DNA from 4 places in the Roseateles microcysteis genome. Region 3 is predicted to be linked to each of the others. Evidence: predicted binding sites of a transcription regulator. Region 3 holds the regulator's gene; each other region holds the start of a gene.
The links. Region 3 encodes sigma-54, which starts transcription at its own class of promoters, with help from an activator protein. Its sites were predicted from a motif close to TGGCANGNAANCTGCTTT; they were not measured.
Positions count from the first base shown of each region.

Region 1: the regulator sigma-54 is predicted to act here: its motif matches at 3,227-3,244, upstream of pepA (flocculation-associated PEP-CTERM protein PepA).
Region 2: the regulator sigma-54 is predicted to act here: its motif matches at 2,724-2,741, upstream of exaC (acetaldehyde dehydrogenase ExaC).
Region 4: the regulator sigma-54 is predicted to act here: its motif matches at 2,912-2,929, upstream of V3596_RS16020 (PEP-CTERM sorting domain-containing protein).

Region 1 covers NZ_JBAJMV010000002.1:534,122-539,390, reverse strand. Annotated here, with positions in the region: gene V3596_RS07385 (GNAT family N-acetyltransferase) at 1-116, shown strand, start outside; gene prsT (XrtA/PEP-CTERM system TPR-repeat protein PrsT) at 351-3,116, shown strand; gene pepA (flocculation-associated PEP-CTERM protein PepA) at 3,308-4,114, shown strand; gene V3596_RS07370 (ThiF family adenylyltransferase) at 4,216-5,091, opposite strand.
Region 2 covers NZ_JBAJMV010000003.1:156,196-161,464, forward strand. Annotated here, with positions in the region: gene V3596_RS09730 (hypothetical protein) at 1-271, shown strand, start outside; gene V3596_RS09735 (LytR/AlgR family response regulator transcription factor) at 281-1,117, shown strand; gene exaC (acetaldehyde dehydrogenase ExaC) at 1,148-2,668, opposite strand; gene V3596_RS09745 (sigma-54-dependent Fis family transcriptional regulator) at 2,960-4,867, shown strand; gene V3596_RS09750 (lysoplasmalogenase) at 4,871-5,269, opposite strand, start outside.
Region 3 covers NZ_JBAJMV010000007.1:239,731-244,999, forward strand. Annotated here, with positions in the region: gene V3596_RS19740 (SPOR domain-containing protein) at 1-185, shown strand, start outside; gene V3596_RS19745 (thiol:disulfide interchange protein DsbA/DsbL) at 251-913, shown strand; gene lptA (lipopolysaccharide transport periplasmic protein LptA) at 984-1,616, shown strand; gene lptB (LPS export ABC transporter ATP-binding protein) at 1,613-2,392, shown strand; gene V3596_RS19760 (RNA polymerase factor sigma-54) at 2,413-3,912, shown strand; gene V3596_RS19765 (TonB-dependent receptor) at 4,357-5,269, shown strand, end outside.
Region 4 covers NZ_JBAJMV010000005.1:370,591-375,859, reverse strand. Annotated here, with positions in the region: gene V3596_RS16025 (translocation/assembly module TamB domain-containing protein) at 1-2,757, shown strand, start outside; gene V3596_RS16020 (PEP-CTERM sorting domain-containing protein) at 2,959-3,531, shown strand; gene V3596_RS16015 (PRC-barrel domain-containing protein) at 4,221-4,631, shown strand; gene V3596_RS16010 (CsbD family protein) at 4,688-4,870, shown strand; gene V3596_RS16005 (lmo0937 family membrane protein) at 4,926-5,069, shown strand.

The sequences.
Region 1 (5,269 bases), on a different contig from region 3:
GCAAGGCAGCCGAAGCGGGTGTGTTCTATGGCTTCACCTTCGATGAAGCGGACAAGAACTGGCGCGACTGCATTGCCGCGCTGGAGATGGGGCAGACCTACCAGGATCTGGGCTGATGCCCGGAGGTTTGTCTTGAGGCATGCTGCGCGCCAGCGCACCTCGCATCGCACAGCCAGGCCAGCGGACCGTGCAGAACGGTTGTCGCTGTTTTGCAACTTGCTCGGATGGTCCGAATGCTGGTCGGTACAAGTGCCGAAAAACAGCGAGTTGAGTGGCCACGGCCAGCCAATTTCGTTCGACCCTGTCCGGTTCAATCAATCTAGGTAGGAAAGAGGCCTCTTGTGAAGATCATGACACCCGCCCGTGCTCGATTCGTGGTGCTGAGTTCCGCCCTGCTGCTGGCGGGGTGCTTCGGCGATTCAGCTGAAGCCTTGATCGAGAAGGCCAAGGAGGCCGTGAACAAGCGCGATTCGAGAGCGGCCACGATCTACCTCAAGAATGCACTGGAGAAGGATTCGCAAAATGCCGAGGCGCGTTTCATGCTCGGCAGGGCATTGGTTGACATCGGCGACTTCCGGGGCGCCTTGATCGAGCTGCGCAAGGCCTCCGAGCTGGGTTTTGATCCCCAGGAGGTGGTGCCGCTGCTGGCCTATTCGCTGCTGGTTACCGGTGACGCCAAGCGCGTCGTTGCCGACTACGCCGAGTTCAAGCCCAGCACGGCGGCCGCGACCGCGGCCCTGAAGGCAACCCTGGCTTCTGCGCATCTGTTTCTTGGCAATTCGGAGGCCGCGCTTGCCGCGGCGGACCAGGCCCTGGCAGCCGGACCTAACTATCCACAGGCCTATCTGGTCAAGGTCAAGGTATTTGCGGCGAGCCGCCGGTACGACGAAGCCTTGGACCTGCTGAACCGTGTGCTGCTGATCAACCAGAAGCTGCCCGAGGCCTATCTGCTGCGTGGCGACATTCTCAAGGCCCAGAAGGGTGATCTGAAGCAGGTTGCGAATGCCTACGAAGATGCGCTCAAGGCCAACGCTCGCTACGTGCCGGCGCATGTGTCGCTGGTAGGCATGGCACTCAGTCGCAAGGACACCAAGGAAGCGCAGACTCGATTGGCAGCTCTGCTTGCAGTTGCACCCAAGCATCCGGATGCAATCTTCATTGCCGCCGTCGTTGCCTACGAAAGTGGCGACATGAAGACGGCTCAGGAAAAGACGCAGCAACTCTTGAAGTTCGCGCCGTCCAACCCGCGCGCGCTGCAGCTGATGGGCGCTATTGACCTCAAGCGCGGCTCGTTGGTTCAGGCTGAGACCTCGCTCACGAAGGCCGCTGCCGCCTTGGCGGATGACGATCATGTGCATCTGCTGCTGGCGCGTGCGCAGATCCGAGCCGGGAATTTCGACAAGGCGCTAAAGGGCTTGCGACCCATGACGGAGCGCCCGAACCCGTCCAGTGATGCGGTTTCGATGATGGCCGAGGCCTTGCTGCTGAGTGGTCAGGTCGAGGCTGCCCAGCAATACTTTGCGCGAGCTGCCAAGCTGGACCCCAAGGACAGTCGCAGCCGTACGGTCCTGGCCCTGGCTGCAACGATGGGTGGGCAAGCTGAGCAATCTGTCGCGCAATTGCAGTCCCTTGCAGCGCGCGACGAAGGAACTTTCCCGGACCTCGCGCTGATCAATCTGCTGATGAGCCAGAAAAAGTACCCTGAAGCACTGGATGCGATTGCCAAGCTGCAGGCCAAGCGCCCGGATAGCGCGGTGGCACCGAGCTTGCGCGGCAATGTGGAAATGGCCCGCGGGAACAAGGCGCAAGCTTACGCAGCGTACGAGGCATCCTCGAAACTGGACCCGAGCTACTACCCTGCGCTTGCGGCCGTCGCCAAGTTGGACGTCGCCGAGGGGCGCCTGAGCGTTGCCAAGGAGCGCCTGGAGGCCTTTGTCGCCAGGGTCCCCGACAACGTTCAGGCGCAGATGTTCCTGATTTCCGTGCGCGAGCGCAGCGGTGCCGATGCGAAGGCCGTGATGGAGGACCTGCGCAAGCTGGTCAGCAGCTTCCCTGGCGAAGTCGCACCCCGCATTCTCTTGACCCAGATGCAGCTGCGTCAGCGCGACGTCAGCGGTGCGCTGGGTACCGCGCAAGAAGCCTTCGCTGCGCTTGGGGACTCCCTGGAGATCGGCGACAACCTGGGGCAGATCCAGATCGCTTCAGGCGACTTGAATCTGGCCATGAGCACCTATGCGAAGCTGGCCAAGAATCAGCCGAACTCGGCCCTGCCGCACATGCGGATGGCGGAGATTCACACGAACCAGCGCAACACCACTGCGGCCATTCAGTCTCTGCGCCGCGCGATTGCCGTCAGCCCCGAGCTGGCGCCGGCGCTTCAGATGCTTGTTGTGATGGAGCTCAACGCGGGGCAAGTCAAGGAAGCCTTGGCGGTGGCGCGATCGGCCCAGCAAAAGTTCAAGGGAAGCCCTTTCGGCCATGCGCTTGAAGGTGATCTGTGGGCATCGCAGAAGAACTGGGATTCAGCAGCCAGCGCTTATCGCCGCGGGCTGGATCTCTTGCCTGCGCCGGAGCTGGCCATCCGCCTGCACCGGGCCCTGGCGCACTTGCCGGACCAGGCGCGCGCGAATGAATTTCAACGGCAGTGGCTTGCCCAGCAGGCGGCCGACGCTGCCTTCCGCATGTACCTGGCGACCGAAGCAGTCAAGCGTTCTGACTTTGCGCTGGCCAGCAGCCACTATGAGGCGATCATCAAGGCAAGCCCCAGCAACCTGGAGGCCCTGAACAACCTGGCCTGGACCCTGGCGAAGGCGGGCAAGCCAGGCGCGCTTGAAATCCTCGCTCAGGCGATCAAGCTGGCGCCCAAGGAAGCCAGCCTGTACGACACTCGGGCCGACATCTACGCGACGATGAAGGACTGGTCCAATGCCGTCGAGTCGCAAAAGGCCGCCCTCGCGCTGCGGCCCAACTGGCATGAAGCGCGCCTGCGCCTGGCCAAGCTCTACCTGCAGCAAGGCGACAAGCCGCACGCTCGCCAGGAGCTGGAGACCTTGTTGCGCCTGGGCGAGAAGCATCCGCTCTACCGTGAAGTGCAGAAGCTGCAAGTCGCCAGCTGAGCACTGAGCGCGCTTGCTGGACAAATCAAGTGACGAGTTTTTTTACAGTTGCCAGTCACCCCTTCCTCTTGAAATTGTTAAGTTATTGATTTGTAAGAAGAAATTCACCCTGGCACGGCGCGTGCTTACTACTCAGTCGTGAACCAGCCAATTGGCTTCAACAAGCAAGCTTTCTCCACAGGAGTGACATGATGAAGAGCAAACTTCTTTCCGTATGCGTCGCCGGCGCTCTTGCGCTCACGAGCTTCTCCGCATTCGCGGAATTCAAGGATTTCAAGATCAACGAAACGGTGATCCCTGGTTCCGCTGCGGGCCAGAGCTCGGTGACCGTCGACAAGATCACCGGCCTGTACACCGAAGTTCTGGGCCTGACCGGTCCTGGCACGTTCTCGGCTTCGGCAGTTGGCTTCTTCACCGGCTACGCCGCTGATGAAGGCACGTCGACCCCGTTCACCAACCTGACCAGCGGTCTTGGCGCTCCGGGCACGTTCTATCGCATGTACGCCAAGTTCGTCGCCTCTGGCGCCGCTACTTCGGCCACCGACTTCGTCGGCACGGCTGGCGCGATGCAAATCTGGCTGGACCCGGATGCCAACACGGTGTTCAACATCAACGCCGGCAGCAGCTACACCACGATGCAAACCGCAACTGGCCTCACGGCTAGCGATGACATCTTGATCGGTAGCAGCGTCACCAGCTACGGCACGGGTGACCTGGTTGGCCCCCCGGGCGCCTTCAACATCTTCTTTGATGACTTCACGCTGACCGCTTTCGGTTCGACCTACTGGTTCGATCCGGCACCGTTCCACATCCGTGTGCAGACCAATGGTGACTTCGACCGCGTCACCCCGACGACCGGCGGCGCCACCGATCCGTTCCCTTACCTGATCACGGGTGACTTCAGCGCCGTGTTCATCCCTGAGCCGGGTTCGCTGGCCCTGGTGGGTCTGGGCATGGCCGGTCTGGGCCTGCTGAGCCGCCGTCGCCGCGCAAAGTAAGCGCATCGCTTGGCACGAGTCGGAGCTTGCCCGACTCGATCCAAGAAGAAAGCCCGCTGCGAAAGCTGCGGGCTTTTTCTATTGTTGGGTGTCCTTCAGGTCTAGGCCTTGGAGCCTGCGTCGTTGCCCCGGAGCAGTGGCCTGACCAGCATCAGCAGTAGTTGCTGCAGGGGGTTCGAATTGCCCCAGGGGCGCCAGGTGAATTTGAGCTTTTGCCCATAGGCATCGAATTGCATCGCCCACGGGGCTGGGCGCAAGGCGCCTCGCCCGAGCAATACCTTGAGAACGGCCGTCCCCATCACGCCGCCACACAGTGCGCAGGCCATGCCGGTGGACGGGCCGCGCTTCTCGCGGAAATTCACGGCCTCGGGTGCAACCAGGTAGTTCCGGTTCAGCATGGCCGGTGAGAGCCCGACGGCGAAGCGCGCGAGTTGCTCGTCCTTCGCATGGCCTTCCAGCTTGAAATAGTCTTCGAAGCTCATGCCATCGGCTGAGAAGTAGAGCAGGGCGGTGCTCATGCCCAGGGGGGCGGCGGTCAGTGCCGGAATTCCCTTTTCACGGCAGCGCGCGAAAACCTGGCGACGAATGTCAATCGCAAAGAAATCCAGTGCGTCAACATATACATCGACGCCTTCCAGGAATTCATCCAGATTATTGAGATCAATGCCGGACGGGAATTTCCGGACTTGAATTTCCGGGTTGATGTCCAGCGCCATCCGTTCGATCGTGTCCAGCTTGGTTTGGCCCATGGTGGACATGAAGGCGCCTGCCTGGCGGTTCATGTTGTGCAGGTCGAATTCGTCGAAATCGGCCAAGACCAGCTTGCCGATGCCCAGCCGCGCCAAGACCAGCGAATGTTCCCCGCCAACCCCACCCAGTCCGGCAATGGCGATGCGGGCATTCCTCAGCCTGGCCTGCTCTGACTCGGTCACCCAGCCAATATTGCGGGAGAAAGCGCGGGCGTAGTCAAACTGCATTTGGTTCCTTTGCATTGCCGGCGGGCTGTCCCGGGCGGGGTGGCCGGCAGTCGCTGGGCAGTATCGCCGAGCGCTGTCGGCCCTACAACCGGAGCCGGGTCGGCGCCGATATTCAAGCTGATCGAATCCCCGTGCGATATTGCTCGCGCCTACTCGCAAGCCCCCTGTTTGCTGGGCA
Region 2 (5,269 bases), on a different contig from region 3:
CGGCGGCGCCGTGGGACTGGCCATCGCTGCGGTGGTGGTGCTGGTGGTCGTGCCGCTGTGCCTGCTGGTGGGCATCGGCCTGCCGCTGCTGATCGTTGGCGCGGTACTGGCGCTTGGTGTGCTGGCTGCGCTGAGCGTCGGTGCCGTGGTGTTCTCGCCGCTGATCCTGATCGGCCTCGTGCTGTGGCTGCTGCTGCGCCGCAAGCCGGCCAAGCCGCTGCCGCCCCAGGCTCCGGCGACACCGGTCGAACCTGCGCTGATCCACGACTAACATCGGCGCATGAACGACACCAACCACACCCCTCGCGTGCGCGCGGTCCTGGCCGACGACGAACGCTTGATGCGCGAGCAACTGCGCAGCCGCCTGACCGAGGTTTGGCCCGACCTGGACATCGTCGCCGAAGCCAAGAATGGCATCGAGGCCGTCGAGCTGGTCAAGGAGCACAAGCCGGACCTGGTGTTCCTGGACATCCGCATGCCCGGCCTGACCGGCGTCGACGCCGCCAGGCAGATCGCCCAGCTGCCGGAAGACGAGGACTGGCTGCTGCCCGAGATCGTCTTCATCACGGCCTACGACCAGTACGCGGTCGAAGCCTTCGAGCAGGGTGTGGCCGATTACGTGCTGAAGCCCGCCGAACGCGAGCGGCTGCAGGTGACAGTGGAGCGGGTCAAGAAGCGCCTCTCGCAGCGCCACAGCAATGAGCCGGTGCCCGACGACGGCAAGCCCGCCGCGCCGATGCAGCAGCTCCTGCACAAGCTCTCGGCCCAGCTCAACCCGGGCAGCGCGCCGGCCTATCTGCAGTGGATCCAGGCCACCGTGGGCCAGGCTATCCAGATGATCCCGGTCGAGGACGTGCTGTTCTTCATCAGCGACGAGAAGTACACGCGGGTGCAGACCGCCACGCTGGAAGCGCTGATCCGCAAGCCGATCAAGGAACTCGTGGACGAGCTGGACCCCAAGCTGTTCTGGCAGATCCACCGCTCGACGCTGGTGAACGTGAAGGCCATCAACGGCATCACACGCGATTTCCGCGGCCGCCAACTGGTGGGCGTGAAAGGCCTGACCGAGAAGCTCGAGGTCAGCCGCAGCTACACGCACTTGTTCAAGGGCATGTGAGCACAAGGGGCCCTCGGGCCCCTTGTCTGCTCAGAAGAAGCCGAGCTTGTTCGGCGAGTAGCTGACCAGCAGGTTCTTGGTCTGCTGGTAGTGGTCCAGCATGGCCTTGTGGGTCTCGCGGCCGATGCCGGATTCCTTGTAGCCGCCGAAGGCCGCATGCGCCGGGTAGGCGTGATAGCAGTTGGTCCACACGCGGCCGGCCTGGATGGCGCGGCCCAGGCGGTAGGCGCGGCTGCCGTCGCGGGTCCAGACACCGGCGCCGAGGCCGTAGGGCGTGTCGTTGGCGATCTGCAGCGCCTCGGCCTCGTCCTTGAAGGTGGTCACGGCCAGCACCGGACCGAAAATCTCCTCGCGGAAGATGCGCATCTGATTGTGGCCCTGGAACAGCGTAGGCTGGATGTAGTAGCCGCCCGCCAGATCGCCGCCGAGGTCGGCGCGGCTGCCACCGATCAGCACCTTGGCGCCCTCTTCCTTGCCGAGCGCAAGGTAGCCCTGGATCTTGTCCATCTGCAGGGCCGAGGCCTGGGCGCCCATCATGGTGTCGGTATCGAGCGGGTTACCCTGCTTGATCGCGGCGACACGCTTGATGGCACGCTCCATGAAGCGCTCGTAGATGCTCTCCTGGATCAGCGCGCGGCTGGGGCAGGTGCAGACCTCGCCCTGGTTGAACGCGAACAGCACCAGGCCCTCGATCGCCTTGTCGAGGAAGGCGTCGTCCTCGGCCATCACGTCGTCGAAGAACAGGTTGGGGCTCTTGCCACCCAGCTCCAGCGTGGCCGGAATCAGGTTGCCGGCGGCGGCCTGGGCGATCACGCGGCCGGTGGCGGTGGAACCGGTGAAGGCGATCTTGGCGATGCGCTTGCTCTGGGCCAGCGGCATGCCGGCCTCGCGACCGAAGCCGTTGACCACGTTCAGCACGCCGGGCGGCAGCAGGTCGGCGATCAGCTCGGCCAGGACGAGGATGCTGATGGGCGTGCTCTCGGCCGGCTTGAGCACCACGCAGTTGCCGGCACCCAGCGCGGGCGCCAGCTTCCAGGCCGCCATCAGGATGGGGAAGTTCCAGGGAATGATCTGGCCAACGACGCCCAGCGGCTCATGGAAGTGGTACGCGATCGTGTGGCCGTCGATCTCGCTGAGCGCACCCTCCTGGGCCCGCACGCAGCCGGCGAAGTAGCGGAAATGATCGACCGCCAACGGGATGTCGGCGTTCAGCGTCTCGCGGATCGGCTTGCCGTTGTCCACAGTCTCGGCATAAGCCAACAGCTCCAGGTTCTGCTCGAGCCGGTCGGCGATCTTCAAAAGGATGCCGGCGCGCTCGGCCGGCGGCACGGCGGCCCACTGGGCTGCTGCGGCGTGGGCGGCATCGAGCGCGAGTTCGATGTCCTCGGCACCGGAACGCGCGGCCTGGGTGTAGACACGGCCATTGATCGGCGTGACCACGTCGAAGTACTGGCCCTTGAGCGGCGGCTGGAAGCGGCCGTTGATGAAGTTGTCGTAGCGCGGCTTGTAGGCGATGCGGGCGTCGGGCGTGCCCGGGGCGGCGTAGATCATGGTCAGTCTCCTGTGTTTGTCGTGAATCGGTGCCTGCTGGCATCCGCGCCGCTTAATTGCAGGGATCGTGCCAGGGGCCGGATCGGCAGCCTGGCGGCCCATTCCCGCAAGAACCGGGTCAGGCGGCGCGCGCAGACTGTGCCGACGACGCAGGCCTGTGCTGCGGGACTGTCACGCGATGGAGCAGTTGCAACCGCAATCCGGCTGAACCGCTTCCGTGGCGCGGGGCCCGGCCCTAGGGTCGCTGCCAGACGGCGCCCGACCTGGAGCCCCGCAAGGAGACAACGAGTGATGTGGACCCTGCCCCTGGCCGCTGCCGCGCGGCCGCGCCCCGACGGCCGCAGCCTGCGCCAGGCCCGCCGCGCCCTGCTGGAGGCCGGCGCGCCGCCCAGCGGCCTGCTTGACGCCGCGGTGGAGGCCAGCTGGCAGCGCAGCCTGGCCCATGGGCTGGAGCCGCAGGGCCGCTCGGCCGGCGTGCCCCATGCCTCGGCCGCCCAGTTGCGCCGCGCCCAGGAGCAGCGCCGCCAGCTGCTGGCCCAGGCGCGGCCGGTGATGGAATTCGTCCACGACCAGATTCGCGATGCCGGCCAGATCGTCATGCTGGCCGATGCCGAGGGCATGCTGCTCGAGGCCCTCGGTGACACCGGCTTTGCCGACAAGGCGGCCCGCGTGGCGCTGCGCCCTGGTGCCAACTGGCTGGAGCAGTGGCGCGGCACCAATGCCATCGGCACGGCCCTGGCCGAGGGCCGGCCGCTGATGGTCCACGGCGGCGAACACTTCCTGGAGCGCAATGGCTTCCTGACCTGCGCCGCCACGCCGATCTGGGGACCGGATGGCCGCCTGCTGGGCGTGCTGGACATCTCCGGCGACCAGCGCGGCGAGCACCGCCATGCGCTGGGCCTGGTGCGCGCCGCCGGCCGCATGCTGGAGCACCAGCTCTTCGAGGCGCGGCACGGCGCCGGCCTGAGGCTGCGGCTGCATGGCCGGCCCGAAGGCCTGGGCACCGTGGTCGAAGGCCTGCTGGCACTGGACGAGGACGGCCGCATCCTTGGCGCCAACCGGACAGCCCTCGAGCTGCTGCGCCTGCCGGCCTCGGCCGTCGGCCAGTGGCAACTGGACGCGGTGATGGAGCAGGCCGTGGCCGCGCTGCGTCAGCGCGGCGGCCCGCAGGCGGTCGAGGGCACGGCGGCCGGCACGCTGTGGGCCCGGCTCGACGGCGCGCGCCGCGGGCCGTCCGCGGCCCCGGTCCCCGCCCAGGTCAAGCTGCCTGCACCGCGCGACGCACTGCAGCAGCTGGACAGCGGCGATGCCGCGCTGGCCCAGCAGATCGCCCGCGCCCGCCGCGTGCTCGACAAGCCCATCCCGCTGCTGCTGCAGGGCGAGTCGGGCGTGGGCAAGGAGCTGTTCGCGCGCGCCTGCCACGACAGCGGGCCGCGCGCCGCCCGGCCCTTCGTCGCCGTCAACTGCGCGGCCCTGCCCGAATCCCTGATCGAGGCCGAGCTGTTCGGCTACCGCGGCGGTGCCTTCACCGGCGCGCGGCGCGAAGGTGCGCCCGGCCGGCTGCGCGAAGCGGCGGGCGGCACACTGTTCCTCGACGAGATCGGCGACATGCCGCTGGCCCTGCAGGCCCGCCTGCTGCGCGTGCTGCAGGAGCGGCAGGTGCAGCCCCTGGGCGGCGGCGCGCCGGTCGACCTGGACTTCGCCCTGATCGCCGCCAGCCACCGGCCGCTGCGCGAGCTGGTGCAGCAGGGCCGCTTCCGCGAAGACCTGTACTACCGGCTCAACGGCCTGATGCTGAGGCTGCCGCCGCTGCGCGAACGCAGCGACCTGGCAGGCCTGATCGCGCAGCTGCTGCACGACCTGGCACCGGGCCGGCCGCTGACGCTGGCGCCTGCGCTGGCCCAGGCCTTCGCCGCCCATGCCTGGCCCGGCAATGTGAGGCAGCTCGCCCAGGTGCTGCGCACGGCCGTGGCCCTGCTGGACGATGATGAGACACAAATAGTGCAGGCCCACCTGCCGGAAGACCTGCTCGACGACCTGATGCTGCAGGCAGCATCCGCGCCCCTGGAGACCGAGGACCTGCGCACCCTCGCCTCGCAGCGCATGCAGCAGATGCTGCGCGACTGCCATGGCAACGTCTCCGAGGCGGCGCGCCGCCTGGGTGTCAGCCGCAATACCTTGTACCGGCGGCTGCGCTGAGCCTCAGTCCCGCGCGGCCGGGGCCAGCCAGCTGGCGATGCACCACTGCGCGGCCCAGTAGGTCGGCAGCACCAACAGGGCCGCCAGCGGCTGCGGGCCGGCGAACTTGTTGGTGGCCAGACAGGCGTCGGAGATCACGAACAGCAGGCCCCCCAAGGCCAGCACGCGGTTGCCGGGCGTGAACGACCGCTTGGCCAGCACCAGGGTCTGCGCGCCCATGGCGCTCAGGCACAGCACGTAGACGACGACCGGCCCTTGCAGCGGCGCCGGCACGCCAGCCCACAGGCGGCTGAGGATGAAGCCGGCCAGCAGGCCGTACGCGAGGAAGGCCCAGGGCCAGGCGGCCAGGCGCTGCACCCTTGTGAACGCCCAGAGGTAGCACAGATGCGCAACCAGGAAGGA
Region 3 (5,269 bases):
AAGCCCAGCGCGCCAAGCTGGCCCTGCTCGGCCACAGCGCCAGGATTTACGAATTCGAACAATCGGGCCGCACCGTGTACCGGGTCCGCATCGGCCCGCTGGATGCGCGCGAGGACGCCGAAGGCCTGCAGAAGAAGCTGGAAACCGCCGGCGTCGACGCCAATCTGGTGCGTGTCCAGCGCTGATCGGTCAGCTGTTCTACGATCCCGGCCGTTGCACCCCCTATTCGCAGTTCACAGGTAGCTGATTCATGAATCGTCGCGACTTCTCCGCTCTCGGACTCTCGGCCCTTGCACTTGGCAGCGCCGGCCTCGCCCAGGCACAGGGCGGCCCCATCGAGGGCAAGCATTTCAAGCGCCTCGCCAGCCCGCTGCCCACGACGCCGGGCAAGATCGAGGTCACCGAGTTCTTCTGGTACGGCTGCCCGCATTGCTATGCGCTGGAGCCGATGCTGCAGGAATGGGTCAAGCAGCTGCCCCCCGACGTGGTGTTCCGCCGCGTGCATGTCGGCTTCCGCCCCAATATCAAGCCGCACCAGAAGCTGTTCTACGCGCTTGACGGCCTGGGCAAGGCCGAGGAATACCACCAGCGCGTCTTCGCCGCCTTCCACCAGCAGCGCCTGGAGCTGGACGACGACAAGGCCATCATCGCGCTGGCCACCAAGATGGGCCTGGACACCGCCAAGTTCACCGCGATGTACAACTCCTTCGGCATCGAGAGCAAGCTGTTGCAGGCCAACAAGCTGTTCGAGGCCTACAACATGGACGGCGTGCCGGCGATCGCCATCGGCGGCCGCTTCTGGACCTCGCCCTCGATGGTGGGCGAACGTGGCATGACCGAACAGGAACAGGGCATGCGCGCGCTGCAGGTCGCCAACAGCCTGATCCAGCGCGCGCGCAGCTCAAAGCCGTGACGTAATTGCCAGCGGCCCGGGGGTGGGCTGGGCCTAGAATGGCCTGCAAGTTTTGTGCCGCCCACCCACCATGCGCCCTGCCCATCTTTCCTCCTCGCTGCTGCTGAGCGCCCTCGCCTTGCTGGCCGCTGCGCCGGCGGGCGCCGAAAAGGGCGACCGCTACAAGCCGATGAACATCAGCTATGACGAAGGCGGTCGGGTCGAGATCGCCAACCAGCTGACCGAGCTCACCGGCAACGTGATCCTGAGCCAGGGCAGCCTGCTGCTGAAGGCCGGCAAGGTGGTGATCAAGGAAACCCCCGACGGCTTCTTCCAGGCCTCGGCCACTTCGGACGGCGACAAGCAGGTGAGCTTCAGCCAGGGCCGTGACACGCCGGGCGAGGTGATCGAAGGCAGGGCCGACCAGATCGAATACGACAGCCGCAAGGAAACCGTCCGCTTCGTCGGCAATGCGGTGCTTCGCCAACTGCGCAACGGCCTCGTCACCGGGGAGACCACCGGTGGCGAGATCGCCTATGACAACCGCAGCGAACTCTTCAAGACCAGCGGCGGCAATGTCGAGCGCAGCCCCAACGGCCGCGGCCGCATGGTGTTGATGCCGCGCGCAGCCAGTGCGCCCGAGGCATTGCCGTCCGCCAGCAGCGCACCTACCCAACTGCAGCCCAGCACCACGCTGCAAACCACGCCTCGCAAGCCCTCATGAGCGGCATCGACAGCGCAGCGGCGGCACCGGACCGCCCGAGCCGGCTTGAGGCCGACGGACTGCAGAAGACCTACGGCGTGCGTCGCGTGGTCAAGAACGTGCACCTGGCCGTGGACAGCGGTGAAGTCGTGGGCCTCCTGGGTCCCAACGGTGCCGGCAAGACCACCAGTTTCTACATGATCGTCGGCCTGGTGCGGGCGGACGCCGGCGAGATCCGGCTCGATGGCGAGGCGCTGGAGCGCCTGCCCATCCACCGCCGCTCGCGCCTCGGGCTGTCCTATCTGCCGCAGGAGGCTTCGATCTTCCGCAAGCTCACCGTCGAGGAAAACATCCGCGCCGTGCTGGAGCTGCAGCAGGACGAGAACGGCAAGCCCTGGACCAAGACCCGCATCAACGAGATGCTGGACAGCCTCCTGCACGAGCTCTCGATCGAGAAGCTGCGCGACAGCCCGGCACCCGCGCTCTCGGGCGGCGAGCGCCGCCGGGTCGAGATTGCCCGCGCCTTGGCCACGCAGCCGCGCTTCATCCTCCTGGACGAGCCTTTTGCCGGCGTGGACCCGATCGCCGTGCTCGAGATCCAACGCATCATCGGCTTCCTGAAGGCGCGCGGCATCGGTGTGCTGATCACCGATCACAACGTGCGCGAGACCCTGGGCATCTGCGACCGCGCCTACATCATCAGCGAGGGCGAGGTGCTGGCCGAAGGCACGCCCGACGAGCTGGTGGCCAACGCCGACGTGCGCAAGGTGTACCTCGGCGAACACTTCAAAATGTAGGCTGCTGGGGCTGCGCTGAGATGAAACCCACCCTGCAGGTACGGCTCAGTCAGCATCTGGCGCTGACGCCCCAGTTGCAGCAGTCGATCCGGCTGCTGCAGCTCTCCACACTGGAGCTGCACCAGGAAGTGGAGCAGATGCTGGCGCAGAACCCGCTGCTCGAGACCGACGAGGAATTCGGCAGCGCGGTCACCGCACCCGAGCTCAGCGAAGTCCGCGGCAACGCGTCCGACGAACCCGACTCGGCACCTTCAGGCGATGGTGAGGCCGCGAGCGAGATCAAGGCCGAGGACTTCGGCACCACCGAGCGCGAAGACTGGGAAAACGGCACCGAGGGCGACGACTTCGACGGCATCCGCGAGCTGCCCGGCAGCGCCAGCTCCAGCAGCGAAGACGGAGAAAGGCCCGAGACCGAGGCGCCGTCCATCAGCCTGCAGCAGCATCTGCAACAGCAGATGGCCGGCATGTCTTTCAGCAGCGAAGACCGCGCCGCGCTCCTGGTGCTGATCGAATCGCTGAACGACGACGGCTACCTGGCCGACCCGCTGGAAGAGATCGCCGCCTCGCTCGCCGGTGAAGACGACCCCGAGGCACTCGAGGAATTGCTGGAACGCCTGCAGGTGGCCTTGCGCTGGCTGCAGAGCATGGAGCCCACCGGTGTCGGCGCCCGGGACCTCTCCGAATGCCTGCTCCTGCAACTGCGCACGCGGCCGCGCAGCCAGGTGCAGGTGGTGGCCATCCTGATCTGCAAGAACCACCTGGAGCTGCTGGCCCGGCGCGACAGCAAGAAGCTGATGGCACTCACCGGCGCCGACGAACAGCTGCTGCGCGAGGCGCAGACGCTGATCCAGACACTGGAGCCCAAGCCGGGCCGGCCGTTTGCGCCAGGCGAGGCGGCGGCCGTGGTGCCGGACGTGATCGTCAGCAAGAGCGGCCGCGGATTCCGTGTGATGCTCAACCCCGAGGTCGCGCCCAAGCTGCGCATCAACGAGCTCTATGCCAATGCGCTGCGCGCCACGCGCGGCGGCATCAGCAACAGCGCGCTGGGCGGCCAATTGCAGGAGGCGCGCTGGTTCATCAAGAACATCCAGCAGCGCTTCGACACCATCCTGCGTGTCTCGCAGGCCATCGTCGAGCGGCAGAAGGGCTTCTTCCAGCATGGGGCGCTGGCGATGAAGCCGCTGGTGCTCAGAGAAATAGCCGACGAGCTGGGCCTGCATGAATCGACCATCTCGCGCGTGACCACGGCCAAGTACATGGCCACGCCGCATGGCACCTTCGAGCTGAAGTACTTCTTCGGGTCCGGCCTCAACACCGATGCCGGCGGCAATGCCTCCAGCACGGCGGTGCGCGCGCTGATCAAGCAGTTCGTCGACGCCGAAGACAACAACAAGCCGCTGTCCGACAGCGCCTTGTCCGACATGCTGGAAGAGCAGGGCATCCAGGTGGCGCGGCGCACGGTGGCCAAGTACCGCGAGGCGCTGAAAATTGCGCCGGCCAATCTGCGCAAGGCGCTTTGACGCGACTCTGACCTGGGGTCTGAGCGGGGGTCTGAACGGGGCCCTGAATGCCTGCCGCGCAGCGCGCTGCCAACGCATGACCCAGCGACTTGCTAGGACTTTGCCGCGTCAGTCGCCGCACCGCAACAGCGCCGGCACAAACGATCAAGGCGTTGATTGATGCGCCCTGAATCCGCCCGGGATAACCCGCAAAGTGGGTGACCGGAAACCTTGCCTCCCGGCCGATTCATCCGCTATTCAAAATTCCGATAGTTCGACGCACAAGCGTCATACATCGATTCGGACCCGTCCTCATAAGCTGGACTCCTCACAAGCGCAGGCGGGCCTCATCCGGGCCTTGCAAGCAGGCTTGTAGATCGCCGCCTCGTGAAGCCTCGGGGCGCTTGCGGTGAACACCAGTCAATGACAAAAAGTGCCGGCCAAGCCCGGTGACGGAGACAGCTTGTGAACAAGATTTCGAAACTGGCCTTGCGGCCGGATGGCCTGGCCCTGGCCGTTTCCATGGCCCTCACGCTGATGGCCAGCGAGGCCGCGATGGCTCAAGCGAGCACGACGCCCGTAGCGCCGGCCAAGCCCGCGGCCGAAGCGGCGCAAGGCGGTGAACAGGCCAAGGACAGCAAGGATGACAAGAAGCCGGCAGCGAAGGCCACGGCCGAGCTGAGCTCGGTGCTGGTGATCGGCACGCGGCTCTCGCAGCAGTCCAGCATCGACCGCAAGAAGCGCGCGGCCACGGCCACCGACTCGGTCGTGGCGGAAGACGTCGGTGCCTTCCCTGACCGCAATATCGGCGAAGCGATCTCGCGCATTGCCGGTGTGGCGCTGGACCGCGGCGACTTCGGCGAAGGCGTGAGCGTCTCGGTGCGCGGCACCGGCGCCGATCTCACGCGTGTGGAGATGGATGGCCAGGCCGTGCAGGCTGGTGGCGGCACCGACCTGCTGGGTGGTGGCGGTGGCCGCGGTGTCGAGTTCCGCGAGCTTTCGTCGGACCTGATCAAGAGCGTGGACGTGGTCAAGGGTTCGACCGCCGCGATGACCGAAGGCTCGCTCGGCGGCAGCATCATCATCAACACGCGGACCGGCCTGGACTTCAAGAAGCCCTATTACTCGCTGCGCGTGGCCGCCACCGAGAGCTCCCTGAACAGGAAGACCACGCCCAACCTGAACCTGGTGCTGGCCGACAAGTTCCTGGACAAGCGTCTGGGCGTGCTGGTCAACCTGAACAAGTCCAACTACAACAGCGAGAGCCATCAGCAGAGCAATGGCGGCGTCAACGGCCTGCAAGGCCTGTTGCGCCAGGCGGACTTCGACAACTCGCCGGAGAAGACCTTTGCCTTCAACCCGGCCACGGTCTCCAAGA
Region 4 (5,269 bases), on a different contig from region 3:
AATCGCCAGCAAGTCCACCTGGCCGAGCTGCTCCTGCAGGCCGGCGCTTCGCAGCTGCAAGCCCAGGGCGACATCACGCTCAATGACAACTGGCGTGCCAAGGGCAGCGCCAGGCTGCAGGCTTTCGACCCTCGCCTGCTCTGGGCCGGCGAGGCGGGCTCGGTCTGGCAACGGGCCGAGCATGGCCTGAACGCCGAGGCGCAGGTCGACCTGCAAGCAGCACCCGCCAGGCAGCGCTGGCCCATTGGGAACGCCAGGCTTCAGTTGCTGCCCAGCCGCCTGCAAGGTCAGCCGTTGCAGGGCCAGGCCGACTATCAAGCCACAGCCGGCACCGCGCCGCACTTGCAGGCCAGCGTCGCCAGCGGCGAGAACAGGCTGCATCTGGGGGCCCAGCCCGCCGCAGCGCAACTCGACATCCAGGCCCGGAAGCTGGCCGCTTTCGCGCCGCTCCTGAGCCTGTGGCGGCCCCAAGCCAGCTTGAGCGGCAGCCTGCAGGGCAAGGTCACGGTGCCGCTCGATGCTGCACTGCAGCCCACCGCCGTGAGCGGCGAGCTGCAGGGGCGCGATCTTGTCTGGTCTGGCAGCAGGAATTCCGCTGACGAATGGCACATCGCCAAGCTCAGTTTGAACGGTCAAGCCGGCAACACGCTGGAAGCGCCGCTTGGCCTGCAAGTGCTGCTGGAAGGCGCAGGCCAAGGCGCCGGCAACAAGCTGGGCCGTGGCCTGCTGGACATCAAAGGAAGCTGGGCGAGCCATCAGGCCAAGCTGGAAATTGACGCGCAGCTGGCGCTGACGACGACTCTGCAATCCCTGCTCGGCGAGAACGGGTCGCTAGCAGCGAAATTACGCACCTCACTGCAAGCCGGCTTCGACGCCCTGCCGCAAATTGGCCGCGAGCAGCCGCTGCGCTGGCGAGGCTCGTTCAGCGAGCTGGTCTTGCGCCCGGCGCGCAGCGAGCAGCCAGCCTGGATTTCCAGCAGCGGCGCCCTTGGCTTCGACCTCGCCTTTGATCGCGGCCTGAGCGCTGGCCTGAGCGCGGCGAACCTTCAGCCTGGCCGCATCGAGGCCGGCGGCGCGTCGCTGAGCTGGCGCCAGAGTCAATGGCAAGCGGCTCGCCAGAACACGGAGCCGAGCCTCTTGAACGCCGAGATTCATCTCGAGCCGCTGGCGGTTGCGCCGTTCCTCAAGCGCTGGCAGCCCGAGTTCGGCTGGGGCGGCGACCTGGTCGTCGGTGGCCAGATCAAGCTCAAGACCACGCCGCGGGTCGAAATCGACATCGAGCTCTTGCGCGAGCGCGGCGACCTGAGCGTGACCGATGAGCGCGGCCCTCAGCAGCTCGGCCTCAGCGCCTTGCGCGTTGCGCTGCAGGCCCGCGATGGCCAATGGCAACTGAACCAGGCCTTCGGCGGCAGCAGCGTCGGCCTGCTCGGCGCTTCCGTCAACTTGCAGGCAAATCCGCTGGCACTGTGGCCCGGCCCGCAGTCAAGGCTTGAAGGCATGGTGCAGGCCAATGTGGCCAACGTCGGACTATGGGGGCGCTGGGTGCCGCCGGGCTGGCGCATTGGCGGTGCGCTGACGGCAGGCATGACCATGTCGGGCACGCTGGGCGCGCCGCAGTTCGTCGGCCAGGCGGAGGGCCAGAAGCTCTCGCTGCGCAATCCGCTGCTGGGTGTGGACGTGCGCGATGCCGAGTTCCTGCTGAAGCTGGCGGGCGAGCGCGCGGAGCTGGTGCATTTGCGCGCCCGCGGCCCCGAAGGTTCGATGAGTGCCAGCGGCCACGCCACCCTGGGCGAGAAGCCGCAAGCGCAGCTGCAGGTCAAGGCCGAGGGGCTGACGCTCCTGAACCGCGTGGACCGTCGTGCCCAGATCACCGGTGAAGCACAGCTTGCCCTGGCCGAGCAATCGCTGGAGCTGGACGGCCGCATCAAGGTCGACAGCGCGTTGTTCGATTTCTCGCGCGGCGATGCACCGAGCCTCGATGCCGATGTGCAGGTGATCCGGCCTCAGCAAGCCGCCAGCGCAACAGCCGCCAGCACGCCGGCCAAGCCGCGCAGGGTCCGCGTCGACCTCGCATTGGATGCTGGCGACAAGCTGCAGATACGCGGCCGCGGCTTCGAGAGCCGCCTGGCCGGCGAGTTGAAGCTCGCTCAGCGAGACGCAAGCACGCGCCTCACCGGCAGCCTGCGCACCATCGGCGGCACCTATGCCGCCTACGGCCAGAAGCTGGAAATCGACAAGGGCGAGCTGATCTTCGTCGGCCCCTACGACAACCCGCGCCTGGATGTGCTGGCGCTGCGACCCAACACCGATGTCTCGGTTGGCGTGGCGGTGACCGGCACCGCGCTGTCGCCGCGCATCAAGCTCTACGCCGACCCGGAGATGAGCGACACCGACAAGCTCTCCTGGCTGCTGCTCGGCCGCGCACCCGAAGGCCTGGGCCGTGCCGACACGGCGGTGCTGCAACGCGCAGCGCTGGCATTGCTGAGCGGCGAAGGCGATAGCCCCTCGGGTCGACTGATGAAAAACCTCGGCCTTGATGAACTCTCGCTGGCCCAGAACGACGAAGACGCCCGCGGCACCGTGGTGCGCCTGGGCAAGCAGCTCTCGCGCCGCTGGTATGTGGGCTATGAGCGCGGGCTCAACGCCACCACCGGCAGCTGGCAACTGGTCTATCGCATTGCCCAGCGCTTCACCTTGCGCGCACAGAGCGGCGACGAGAACGCGGTGGACCTGATCTGGCTGTGGCGCTGGCGCTGAGGCCATCCGCCACTCGTGACGGATTTCACGGCGACCCCGCAGGTGGGGGTGTCGAGGCCACTTACAAAGCTGCTGCTCCGGGCCAGCCAAGGCAAGAGCACCGTGGCGAGAGAACTCCGATGGGCATTGAGGAAAGTCCGGATTGAGCAGAGGCTGGCACAGCAATTGCTGAATGGAGGACATCCTTTTTCGGAGTTGTCCATGTTCAAAAGCAAGATTCTCGGCCTCGTTGCCGCACTGTCCCTGAGCCTGCCCGCAGTAGCCAGCCCCACCCTCGTCACCAATGGCGGCTTCGAAGGCGGCCTGACCGGCTGGACCTGCACCGGCGCCGACCTGTGCACCACTGGAGCGTACTTCGTCAAGAGTGGCGCTGCGGCAGTCTACGGCTATGACAACAGCGGCTTCGCGACCCTGTCGCAAACCATCGCAACGACCGCCGGCTCGATCTATGACTTCTCGTTCTGGTCGGCCACCAATGTGCTGACTGCCGGCAACGTGATCCGTTACCAGATCGATGGCGGCAGCATCTTCACCGTCGCCAACACGCTGTCGCCTGCGCAGACGCAGACCTTCTTCACCGCCACGGGCGCAGCCGCAACGATCAACTTCTTCTTCGAGACCGACTCGGGCACCGGCATCATCGGCTTTGATGATGTGGTCGTCAGCGACACCGGCCGCGGCAGCGCCGTTCCGGAACCCACCAGCATCGCCCTGATCGGTGCTGCCCTGCTGGGCCTGGGCGCCAGCAGCCGCAAGCGCAAGCAGAAGCAGTAAAGAAATAGAAGATGTCGGCCAGGCTTCGCGCCTGGCTGCTTCAAACCGGCCCCTGAGGCCGGTTTTTTATTGGTCTCTCCGACAGGGATAGATAGATTCAACTATTCCGTTGATTTAAATGGATTTCCGACGGCCGAATTAAGTTGCATTCCCCATCCGTTCCCCTAACCATCAAGCGCTACCGCCAGCAGGCAGGGGATCTACAGTTGAGCGGCGCTGACCGCTGCATACCTTGAAACTGACGCTCGGCCACCACGTCCCTGCGACGCTTGGGGCCCAACACCCCCGCGCTGGTCAACGGCAGCTCTGCAGAGCATTGAGCAGGCGCTATCGACCCATCGACGACACCAGCCCTGGCCAGTTGCGAGACGCGGAGCTGACGCTTACCTCCTCAACTGAAGTTGTAGATCGGAGCGCCGCAGGCGAGGCATGAGCCCGCGGCGGGGCGCTTCAAGGTACCTGAGCTCAATGACAGGAGTGAACGGCAGACTTTGGATTCGGCCTTGCTCAGCCAGCGCCGAGATTGGTGGCCGAGGTCTTCATCGCGCAGCGTTCGTTGGCGCACAGACTTTAGGCAGGGCAGGGAATAGTGTGGGCCCAGTTCGAAGCTGATTGAGCCAAGACCAGTAGGCAGCACGTCGTGCTGGCCAGTCGCCGATCAGTCCCGCCTACCGACATCAGGAGATCCCATGACATCCAGCTACGTCACACGCGACACCTACGGCATGTATGCCAACAACTCGACCGGACCCGGTCCGGCGCTGATGGGCGCCAACACCTTGCTCGGCAACGACGTCCACAACAAGGACGGCGAGAGCTTGGGCGACATCAAGGAATTCATGGTCGATATGGCTTCGGGCAAGGTTGCCTACGCAGTGCTCTCATTCGGTGGCGTGCTGGGCCTAGGAGACAAGCTGTTCGCAGTGCCCTGGGCGGCACTCGCCCTGGACACCACCAACAAGCGCTTCACGCTAAACGTCCCCAAGGACACGCTGAAGGACGCGCCGGGCTTCAACAAAGATCACTGGCCTTCGATGTCGGACGAGACATGGGCGGGCGGCCTGCACAAGTTCTACGGCACGCCCTACCGCAATGTGTGAACCGTCGCGCAGCCGGTTCGCTGCGCAGCTACCTAAATCCAACCCAAGGTGAATGTATGAACAAGGACCAAGTCAAGGGCACGCTCAAGGACGCAGCTGGCAAGGTGCAGGAGACCACCGGCAAGGTGATCGGCAGCACCGAGCAGCAACTCAAGGGCATTCGCAAGCAGGCGGTAGGTCAGACGCAAAAGGCTGTCGGCGACGTGAAGGAAGTGCTCAAGGACGCGACCCGCAAGTGACCGACGCACTGGCCAGCGGCTGCTGGCCGGTCTTCGACCCGAAGGGAGCCGAAACATGCTTGAGACCATCGCCGTCGTCCTCCTTGTCCTTTGGCTTCTGGGGCTCGTCAAGTTAACGGCGCTGGGCGGATTCATCCATCTCTTGCTGGTCGTGGCCGTCGTGCTCTTCCTGGTCCGGTTCATCGGCTCTCGTACATAAGGCAGAGTCTTCCACTGAAGGGCCCCTGACCAAGAGCTCAAACTTCAGTTTGGCTCTTCTGACCGCAGCTCTGCTGGTTCTGCCGGTCGCCCATGCCGCAACGATGTGCATAGCAGACTATGAGTCCACCAAGGTGCGCGTCAAGGCGTATTGCCAACGCTCCACCTGCCGGAGTAGTCGCAGCCGCTCAAATGACGGCC